4 regions of the Pseudocitrobacter sp. 73 genome follow, and region 2 is predicted to be linked to each of the others. Evidence: predicted binding sites of a transcription regulator. Region 2 holds the regulator's gene; each other region holds the start of a gene.
What was found. Region 2 encodes CRP, which controls carbon source genes, mostly activating them, when cyclic AMP is high. Its sites were predicted from a motif close to ATGTGANNNNNNTCACAT; they were not measured.
Positions count from the first base shown of each region.

Region 1: F0Q32_RS04015 (mannitol dehydrogenase family protein) is a predicted target of CRP. The motif match lies at 1,091-1,108, and genes of this name have one in related genera.
Region 3: azuC (stress response protein AzuC) is a predicted target of CRP. The motif match lies at 792-809, and genes of this name have one in related genera.
Region 4: hpt (hypoxanthine phosphoribosyltransferase) is a predicted target of CRP. The motif match lies at 1,039-1,056, and genes of this name have one in related genera.

Region 1 covers NZ_VTZO01000004.1:297,959-300,163, reverse strand. The annotation lists gene uxuA (mannonate dehydratase) at 1-994, opposite strand, end outside; gene F0Q32_RS04015 (mannitol dehydrogenase family protein) at 1,200-2,205, shown strand, end outside.
Region 2 covers NZ_VTZO01000016.1:164,827-167,031, forward strand. The annotation lists gene F0Q32_RS18055 (YccS/YhfK family putative transporter) at 1-677, opposite strand, end outside; gene crp (cAMP-activated global transcriptional regulator CRP) at 726-1,358, opposite strand; gene F0Q32_RS18065 (OsmC family protein) at 1,661-2,065, shown strand; gene F0Q32_RS18070 (phosphoribulokinase) at 2,197-2,205, opposite strand, start outside.
Region 3 covers NZ_VTZO01000008.1:475,786-477,990, forward strand. The annotation lists gene F0Q32_RS09535 (non-heme ferritin-like protein) at 1-242, shown strand, start outside; gene F0Q32_RS09540 (DUF2766 family protein) at 309-557, opposite strand; gene azuC (stress response protein AzuC) at 653-742, opposite strand; gene F0Q32_RS09550 (MFS transporter) at 951-2,205, shown strand, end outside.
Region 4 covers NZ_VTZO01000009.1:386,212-388,416, forward strand. The annotation lists gene F0Q32_RS11310 (glucose/quinate/shikimate family membrane-bound PQQ-dependent dehydrogenase) at 1-979, opposite strand, end outside; gene hpt (hypoxanthine phosphoribosyltransferase) at 1,185-1,721, shown strand; gene can (carbonate dehydratase) at 1,813-2,205, opposite strand, start outside.

The sequences.
Region 1 (2,205 bases), on a different contig from region 2:
TCAGAATCGCATCAACCACCGCAACCATGTTCACATCGCCCTGCAAATGCGCTGCTTCGTGGAAGGTTTTCGGGTTGTCTTCACGGCAGGTAGAGCGCAGGTGCGTAAAGTGAATACGATCGCCAAAGGTTTCAATCATTTTCACCAGGTCGTTATCGGCGCGCACGCCATAAGAACCGGTACACATGGTGAAACCGTTATTGATACTGTCGACGGTCTCTTTCAGCCACTGCATATCTTCGATGGTCGAAACGATACGCGGCAGGCCAAGGATCGGACGCGGCGGATCGTCCGGGTGAACCGCAAGGCGCACGCCGACTTCTTCCGCAACCGGCACAATCGCACGCAGGAAGACAGCCATGTTTTCACGTAGCTGATCTTTGCTGATGTGATCGTACTCAGCCAGACGCGCACGGAACTGATCAAGGGTATATCCCTCTTCCGCACCCGGCAGGCCAGCAATGATGTTGCGGGTGAGTTTTTCAATGTCCGCGTCGGTCATCGCGTCAAAATAGGCTTTCGCCTGCTGCTGTTCTTCGGCAGTGTAGTCGGCTTGCGCGCCTTCACGCTTCAGAATGTGCAGTTCAAAAGCAGCAAACGCGATTTGATCGAAACGCAGCGCTTTGGAACCATCTTCCAGCGTGTATTCGAGGTCCGTACGCGTCCAGTCAAGGATCGGCATAAAGTTGTAGCACACGGTATCAATGCCGCAGGTCGCCAGGTTGCGAATACTCTGCTGGTAATTAGCAATCCAGGTTTTGTACTCGCCGGATTGTGTTTTGATATCTTCGTGAACCGGAATACTTTCAACAACAGACCAGGTCAGCCCTTTTTCCGCCAGCATCGCCTGACGTTTTTGAATTTCTTCGACCGGCCAAACCAAACCATTCGGGATGTGGTGCAGTGCCGTCACAACACCCGTTGCGCCAGCCTGACGCACATCATCAAGGGAAACCGGATCATTTGGGCCATACCAACGCCATGTTTGTTCCATCGCCTCAACCTCTCAACTTGTTATACCAATAAAATGTTCGTTAATGACGACTACCATACATGTTTATTCGTACTGGTCAAACATCTCCCCCGCAATGATTGATCTGGCTCACATTCCCCGGATAAATTCGGCACACCAGTTTAATTTGCTGTCATACAACTTTACACTGACATTGTTAATTTCTGGTTAATCGGACGTGTGAACAATGAAAACAATCGCCAACAGTACGCTCCCTGAGAATGTGCAACTGCCTCATTATGATAGAAAAGCTTTGCGCTCGCGGATCGTGCATTTTGGTTTTGGAGCCTTCCATCGCGCGCATCAGGCGCTGCTGACTGACCGGGTGCTTAATGCCGAAGGCGGCGATTGGGGGATCTGCGAGATCAGCCTGTTTAGCGGCGACCAGTTAATGAGCCAGCTTCGCGCGCAGGATCATCTGTTCACAGTGCTGGAAAAAAGCGGTGACGGTAATCAACCGATCGTGATTGGCGCAGTGAATGAATGTCTGAACGCCAAACTGGATTCGCTGGCGGCGATTATTGAGAAATTCTGCGAGCCGCAGGTGGCGATTGTTTCGCTGACGATCACAGAAAAAGGCTACTGCATTGATCCGGCGACCGGGCAACTGGATGTGAATCAGCCCCGCATCGCACACGATCTCGTCCATCCGCAGGAGCCCCACTCTGCGCCGGGCATTCTGGTCGAAGCCCTGCATCGCCGCCGCGAACGCGGGCTTTCCGTTTTTACGGTGCTCTCCTGCGACAATATTCCGGACAACGGTCACGTGGTGAAAAACGCCGTACTGGGCATGGCACAACAGCGCGATCCGGCATTGGCAGCATGGATAGCTACGTATGTCACCTTCCCCGGCACCATGGTTGATCGCATCGTTCCGGCGGCCACCGATGCGTCGCTTGCGGAAATCACCGATGAGCTGGGCGGCGTGAACGATCCCTGTGCGATCAGCTGCGAGCCATTTATTCAGTGGGTTATTGAAGATAACTTTGTGGCGGGCCGCCCGGCGTGGGAAATCGCCGGAGCGCAACTGGTCGATGATGTATTGCCATGGGAAGAGATGAAGCTGCGCATGCTCAACGGCAGCCACTCGTTCCTGGCGTATCTGGGGTATCTGGCGGGCTATCAGCATATCAGCGACTGCATGCAGGACGCCGATTTCCGCCTCGCGGCGCATCGTTTAATGATGACGGAGC
Region 2 (2,205 bases):
TTGTAATCATTGTGCTGATTCGCCGCCAGCATGTGCATCTGCTGATAGCACTGGGAGATAAGATCGACCACTTTCTGCTGACGGTTGAGCAACGGCGGCAGGGCGGTGTTCGGGTCGGTATGTTGCGTCAGCAGGCTATATTTGGCTTCGCAGTACTCCGCCAGTTGGCGATAGAGCAGGCTTAACGATTCGCGCAGCGGTTGTTCGCGCCACAACCAGAACCAAAACCAGTTAAACAGCCCGTACCACAACGTGCCGAGTGCGTAGATAAGTAACGGCTCCCAGATGGGCATGTTACCCGCCAGGCTTAGGGTAAAAATCGCGGCAATCAGCGAAGCCGGAAGCAATCGCCCGTGCAGTGCGCTGATTTCGGCGGTAACACCCAGCACCATCGCCAGACCCGTGAGGATAAACGGCAGCGGGATATCATCAGCCAGCAGCAATTGCACAATCAGGCTGCATCCGGCGAACAGCGATCCACCAATAATCAGGCGTTTGAAGAAGCGTTTATGGGGAGTATCCAGCCCGGCGATGTTGCAGCAGGCAGGCACTAAAGAGAACAGTAAACCGTGTTGAAGCTGGCCGAGGATCAGGCCGACGGCGACCGGCAAACATAACACCAGCGTTTGCCGCAGTGCATAGTTGACTTCCGGGTGGTAAATCAGCCTGCGCCACATAAGAGACAAAAACGGCGTATTGCGTGAACAATACGCCGTCAGACGGGATTAACGCGTGCCGTAAACGACGATCGTTTTACCGTGTGCGGAGATCAGATTCTGATCTTCCAGCATCTTCAGGATGCGACCCACCGTTTCACGGGAGCAACCAACGATCTGACCGATTTCCTGACGGGTTATTTTGATTTGCATACCGTCCGGGTGGGTCATGGCATCCGGCTGTTTCGCCAGATTCAGCAGCGTCTGTGCGATACGACCGGTAACGTCGAGGAACGCCAGGTTACCGACTTTCTCAGAGGTCACCTGCAGACGGCGCGCCATCTGAGAGGAGAGACGCATCAGGATATCCGGGTTAACCTGGATAAGCTGACGGAATTTCTTATAGGAGATTTCCGCCACTTCACAGGCGGTTTTCGCTCGAACCCAGGCGCTACGTTCCTGGCCCTCTTCAAACAGGCCCAGTTCACCGATGAAATCGCCCTGGTTGAGGTAGGAAAGGATCATCTCTTTGCCTTCCTCATCCTTGATGAGTACTGCCACGGAGCCTTTAACGATGTAATACAGCGTTTCCGCTTTTTCACCCTGGTGAATCAGCGTGCTCTTCGATGGGTACTTATGAATGTGGCAATGAGACAAGAACCATTCGAGAGTCGGGTCTGTTTGCGGTTTGCCAAGCACCATGCGCGGTTATCCTCTGTTATAAGCTATCGCCAGCGGCATAAATCAGGCCGCCACTGGTTGAAATAATATCCTTCCCTCTACCTGGGAAGTCGGTCGTCAAAGATTGTCGCGACCAGTATGTGATGTCCTCTGCATACATGCAGTACGTTTATGTATCTCTGTAGCATCCCGACTGTTTTAGCATAGCTTTCGCCGTGTGTCTCCTGGTGTCTCGCTTCAGCATGACCCAGGTCTACTTCCGTTGCGAGATTTGTTATGTGCGCGTAATCTGACAATAAATTTGCAACTTTGGAGTGACAACTATGCAAGCGCGTGTGAAATGGGTTGAAGGGTTAACCTTCCTGGGTGAATCAGCTTCCGGGCACCAGATTTTGATGGATGGCAACTCAGGTGATAAAGCACCAAGCCCGATGGAAATCGTGCTGATGGCAGCGGGCGGCTGTAGCGCTATCGACGTGGTGTCGATTCTGCAAAAGGGGCGTTATAACGTGACCGATTGTGAAGTTAAACTGACCTCTGAACGCCGCGAAGAAGCCCCGCGTATTTTTACCCACATCAACCTGCACTTCATCGTGACGGGTAAAGAACTGAAAGATGCTGCGGTGTCCCGCGCGGTGGATTTGTCGGCAGAGAAGTACTGTTCAGTGGCGCTGATGCTGGGCAAAGCGGTGAACATTACCCATTCTTATGAGGTGGTGGAGGGGTAAGTTGAGACACCCCTCACCCTAACCCTCTCCCGCAGGGAGAGGGGACTGACCGTGCGGTGTTCAGGTTCTGCGCTGATTTTCTCCCTCTCCCTGCGGGAGAGGGCCGGGGTGAGGGGCCCAGCCTGCACCCTTCACCCAAT
Region 3 (2,205 bases), on a different contig from region 2:
TGAAAACCATTGAAGAGTATAACCAGCGCAGCAATACGCTTTCAGAGCTGGCTGAACAGGCGAAAGTTTTGCGCGATGACAGCACGCTGAGCTTCTTAACCAACCTTGAAGAAGAGCAGCAGCAGGATGGGGTTTTGCTTCAGGCGATTCTTGAAGAAGTACGCAATGCGAATAAAGCGGGCCTGTGCATGCAACAAACCGATCAGCATCTTCTGAACGTGGTAAACCACCAGGTACACTAATCCCTTCTTTGCATAACAACCGGCAGTGCAAACCTGCCGGTTGTCAATCACGCCTCAATCACCCAATCAGTGTGCTTCACCCTGCGGGGTAAACTTTAGCTCGATCAGGGCAATCGCTTTCTGGATGGCGCGCAGCGTGACCGGGTCAGCTGACGGATGCCCGGCGAAATCGATAGATTTCAGCTGAGTGGACATCTTCTCACGCACTTCGACGGGGGCGATGACATCGATGACATCAAGAATTTGCTTAATGACCAACTGGCAGGCTACCACGTCGGATACCAGTTCTTCATCAGCAGTCAGGTTCTGGGACATATACGCTCCTTAACATTTAGGGGTACTATGGTACCCGAAACGGCCGAAGCGCGCCCGTTACAGACATAAAAAAACCTGCCGTGGCAGGTTTTTTATCAGAACATAGCGCCTGGCGGTACGTCTTTGAAAGTTTTGCAATAGTTCTCGAACATGCTTTTGAGGATTTTGCGCATGCGTTGTTTCATTGTGATGCTCCTATTTTGTTACGCAGGTGTTATTGTCTTTTGACGTATAGTATGACATTCATCACAAAAATCAACCAAAACGAGACATGCATCACGTTTATTTTTTCAGCAAATGGCGATAAAGACCTATTATCTGAAACAAATCAGTTACTTAGCTTAAAACTTAAATTATAAAATTTGCAGATTAATTTGATAGGGTAAAACAGAAATGAGTGAGCCTCTCCAGGCACAAAACGGGCGCGGCCTGTCGCCCGCTGCTCTGTTGGTTGCTGGCGCGTTTTTTATGGAGTTTCTTGATGGCACCGTGATCGCCACCGCCCTGCCCGACATGGCCAAAAGTTTCGGCGTTGACGCTGTCGATCTTAACATTGGTATCAGCGCCTACCTGATTACGCTGGCCGTTCTCATCCCTGCCAGTGGCTGGATAGCCGACCGATTTGGTGCACGTAAAATATTCACGCTGGCGCTGGCCATTTTCACCCTGGCATCCGTATTTTGCGGCCTGGCGACTACCGTCGACAGTTTCGTCGCCATGCGCATCCTTCAGGGCATGGGCGGCGCGCTCATGGTGCCCGTTGGGCGTCTGGCGGTTCTGCGTACCACGCCAAAACATCTGCTTATTGCGGCCATCGCCACGCTGACCTGGCCTGCGCTCATCGCTCCGATTATCGGGCCGCCGCTGGGCGGGTTTATCACCAGCGTCGCGGACTGGCGGTGGATCTTCTTTATTAACGTTCCGCTGGGCATTATCGCCATCTTACTATCGCTCCGTATCATTCCCGATATTCGCGATGACGAACGCCGCCCCTTTGACCTGCCCGGTTTTCTTGCCACGTCGGTGGCGATGGTGAGCCTGGTGTGTGCCATGGAGGCGCTGGGCGGGCAGAGCATGCAGAGCGGGCTGGTGCTAACACTGTTTGTTATTGGCGGGCTGGCGTTTTATTACTCGCTGTATCATTTTCGGCGGGCAAAATGGCCGATGATCCGCCTGGATGCGCTGAAGGTCCCGACCTTCAGGGTAACGATGTACGGCGGATCGCTGTTCCGCGCCTCAATCAGTGCGGTGCCATTCCTGCTGCCGCTGCTTTTTCAGGTCGGTTTTGGAATGGACCCATTCCATTCTGGCCTGCTGGTGCTGGCAGTATTTGTCGGCAATCTGACCATCAAACCCGCTACCACGCCGTTGATTCGCTGGCTGGGTTTCCGCCGCCTGTTGCTGATTAATGGCGCATTGAACGTGCTGGCCCTGACCGCCTGCGCCTTTTTAACACCACAAACGCCCGTATGGGCCATATTGCTGGTGCTTTATTTAGGCGGCGTATTCCGCTCCATCCAGTTTACCGGCGTGAGCACCCTGGCGTTTGCCGATGTACCTGGCCCGCAGATGAGTTATGCCAATACGTTGTTCAGCACCGCCAGTCAGTTAGCCATTGGGCTTGGCATCACCCTCGGGGCAATCGGTA
Region 4 (2,205 bases), on a different contig from region 2:
CCGGCATATTGGTTTGCAGGTTCAGGATACCTTTGTTGGCAAAGGTTTCGCACAGCTTGCCCGTTTCGGCATTCACCGCGAACAGACGACCGTCATTCACTGGCAGAATAATACGGCGCGGACAATCTGCCACTACTTCCGGGCTGGCAGTTTCGGCACGCGCTTCGTGGTAAGAGACACCACGACAGGTGACATGCTGGAAGCTCGGGTTGGAGTTGAGCTGCGGGTCGAAATGCCATTTCTCTTTCCCGGTTGCCGCATCAAGCGCGAACAGACGCTGGTGGGCGGTACAGAGATAAAGCATATTGCCGACTTTAATCGGCGTCACTTCGTTGGTCAGCTCGCCCGGATCGTCTTCGCGCTTCAGGTCACCCGTGCGGAAAACCCAGGCTTCTTTTAACTTGTGAACGTTCTCGGCGTTGATCTGCTTGAGGGGGGAGAAACGCTGCCCCTCCTGATTACGACCGTAGGCTGGCCAGTCTTGATCCGCCACGGTGGAAATCGGTTCGGCTGGGGTCGCATCGGCACTCAGCGTACCGTTCACTTCCTGCGGGTCATTGAAGCCAGCCCAGGTCAGGATGCCGCCGCTAATCAGCAGCGCGACAACCAGCGCGGCAACGGCTCCGCCGGAAGGGATAATCAGGCGACGCCAGACAAACGGCAGAATCAGCCAGACACCGAAGAAGACCAGAATATCGCTGCGTGGAGTCAGCGCCCAGAAGTCAAAGCCGACTTCCCAAACGCCCCAAATCATGGTCGCCAGCAGGAACGCGGCATACAGCCAAAGCGCCGCGCGTTTGCTGCGCCACAGCATCACCGCCACGGCCAGCATCACCAGGCCAGCGATAGGGTAGTACCATGAGCCGCCAATGGCGACTAACCAGCCCCCTCCGATGAGAAGATAGAGCCCACAGATAGCCGCAAAAACGGCCGTGAGCACCACGAGTAGCCGTGGTTGTTGTGAATTTGTTTCTGCCATAGAAAATACTCGCATCAGTTTGTTAATTATTGCTTTCAATTGATTATAGGATTTAACAAGTGTGACGGGTATCACAAAATTTGCTTTCTTATCCAATTCAGCGGAGAAATCAATTTGCTGGTATACTGACGCGCTTGCCGAACGGCGTCCGGGCGAAGGGTCAGGATGTCGACAGATTTACTTATAAAATCATATGGTTAGTTTTATGAAACATACTGTGGAAGTGATGATCCCGGAAGCGGAGATCAAAGCGCGTATCGCTGAATTGGGCCGTCAGATTACTGAGCACTATAAAGACAGTGGCAGTGAAATGGTGTTAGTGGGTTTGCTGCGCGGCTCATTTATGTTCATGGCTGACCTGTGCCGTGAAGTGCATGTCTCCCACGAAGTCGATTTTATGACGGCTTCCAGCTACGGCAGCGGTATGTCCACCACCCGTGACGTGAAGATCCTTAAAGACCTGGATGAAGACATTCGCGGTAAAGATGTTTTAATCGTGGAAGACATTATCGACTCCGGGAACACGCTGTCGAAAGTACGCGAAATTCTCAGCCTGCGTGGGCCGAAATCACTGGCAATCTGTACGCTGCTGGATAAACCGTCCCGCCGCGAAGTGAACGTGCCGGTTGAGTACGTGGGCTTTGCCATTGAAGATGAGTTTGTGGTGGGTTATGGCATCGATTACGCACAGCGTTATCGCCATCTGCCGTATGTCGGGAAAGTGGTCCTGCTGGACGAGTAATCGACGTGTGGTGTCGGATGGCGCTTCGCTTATCCGACCTACCTGTTCGAGCCGGGTGAGGCGATGCCGCCGCCCGGCTTTTTAACAGATGTTACTTATGGTTGGCGTGTTTCAGCTTGAGGTTGGAAATCCCATGGCGATAGCGCTGCTCCAGGGTTTCGCGGTTGGTTGCCGTCACGTCAAGATCGCGCAGCAGACCATCGTGAATTCCGTAGGCCCAGCCGTGAACCGTCACTTTCTGCCCACGTTTCCAGGCTGACTGCATGATGGTAGAGTGACCCAGGTTATACACCTGCTCCATCACGTTCAGTTCGCAAAGCGTGTCCAGACGGCGCTCCTGCGGCATTTCACCGAGCAGAGAGCTGTGTTTGAACCAGATATCGCGAATGTGCAGTAACCAGTTGTTGATAAGCCCCAGCTCCGGGTTTTCAACCGCTGCCTGAACACCGCCGCAGCCGTAGTGGCCGCAGATGATGATATGTTC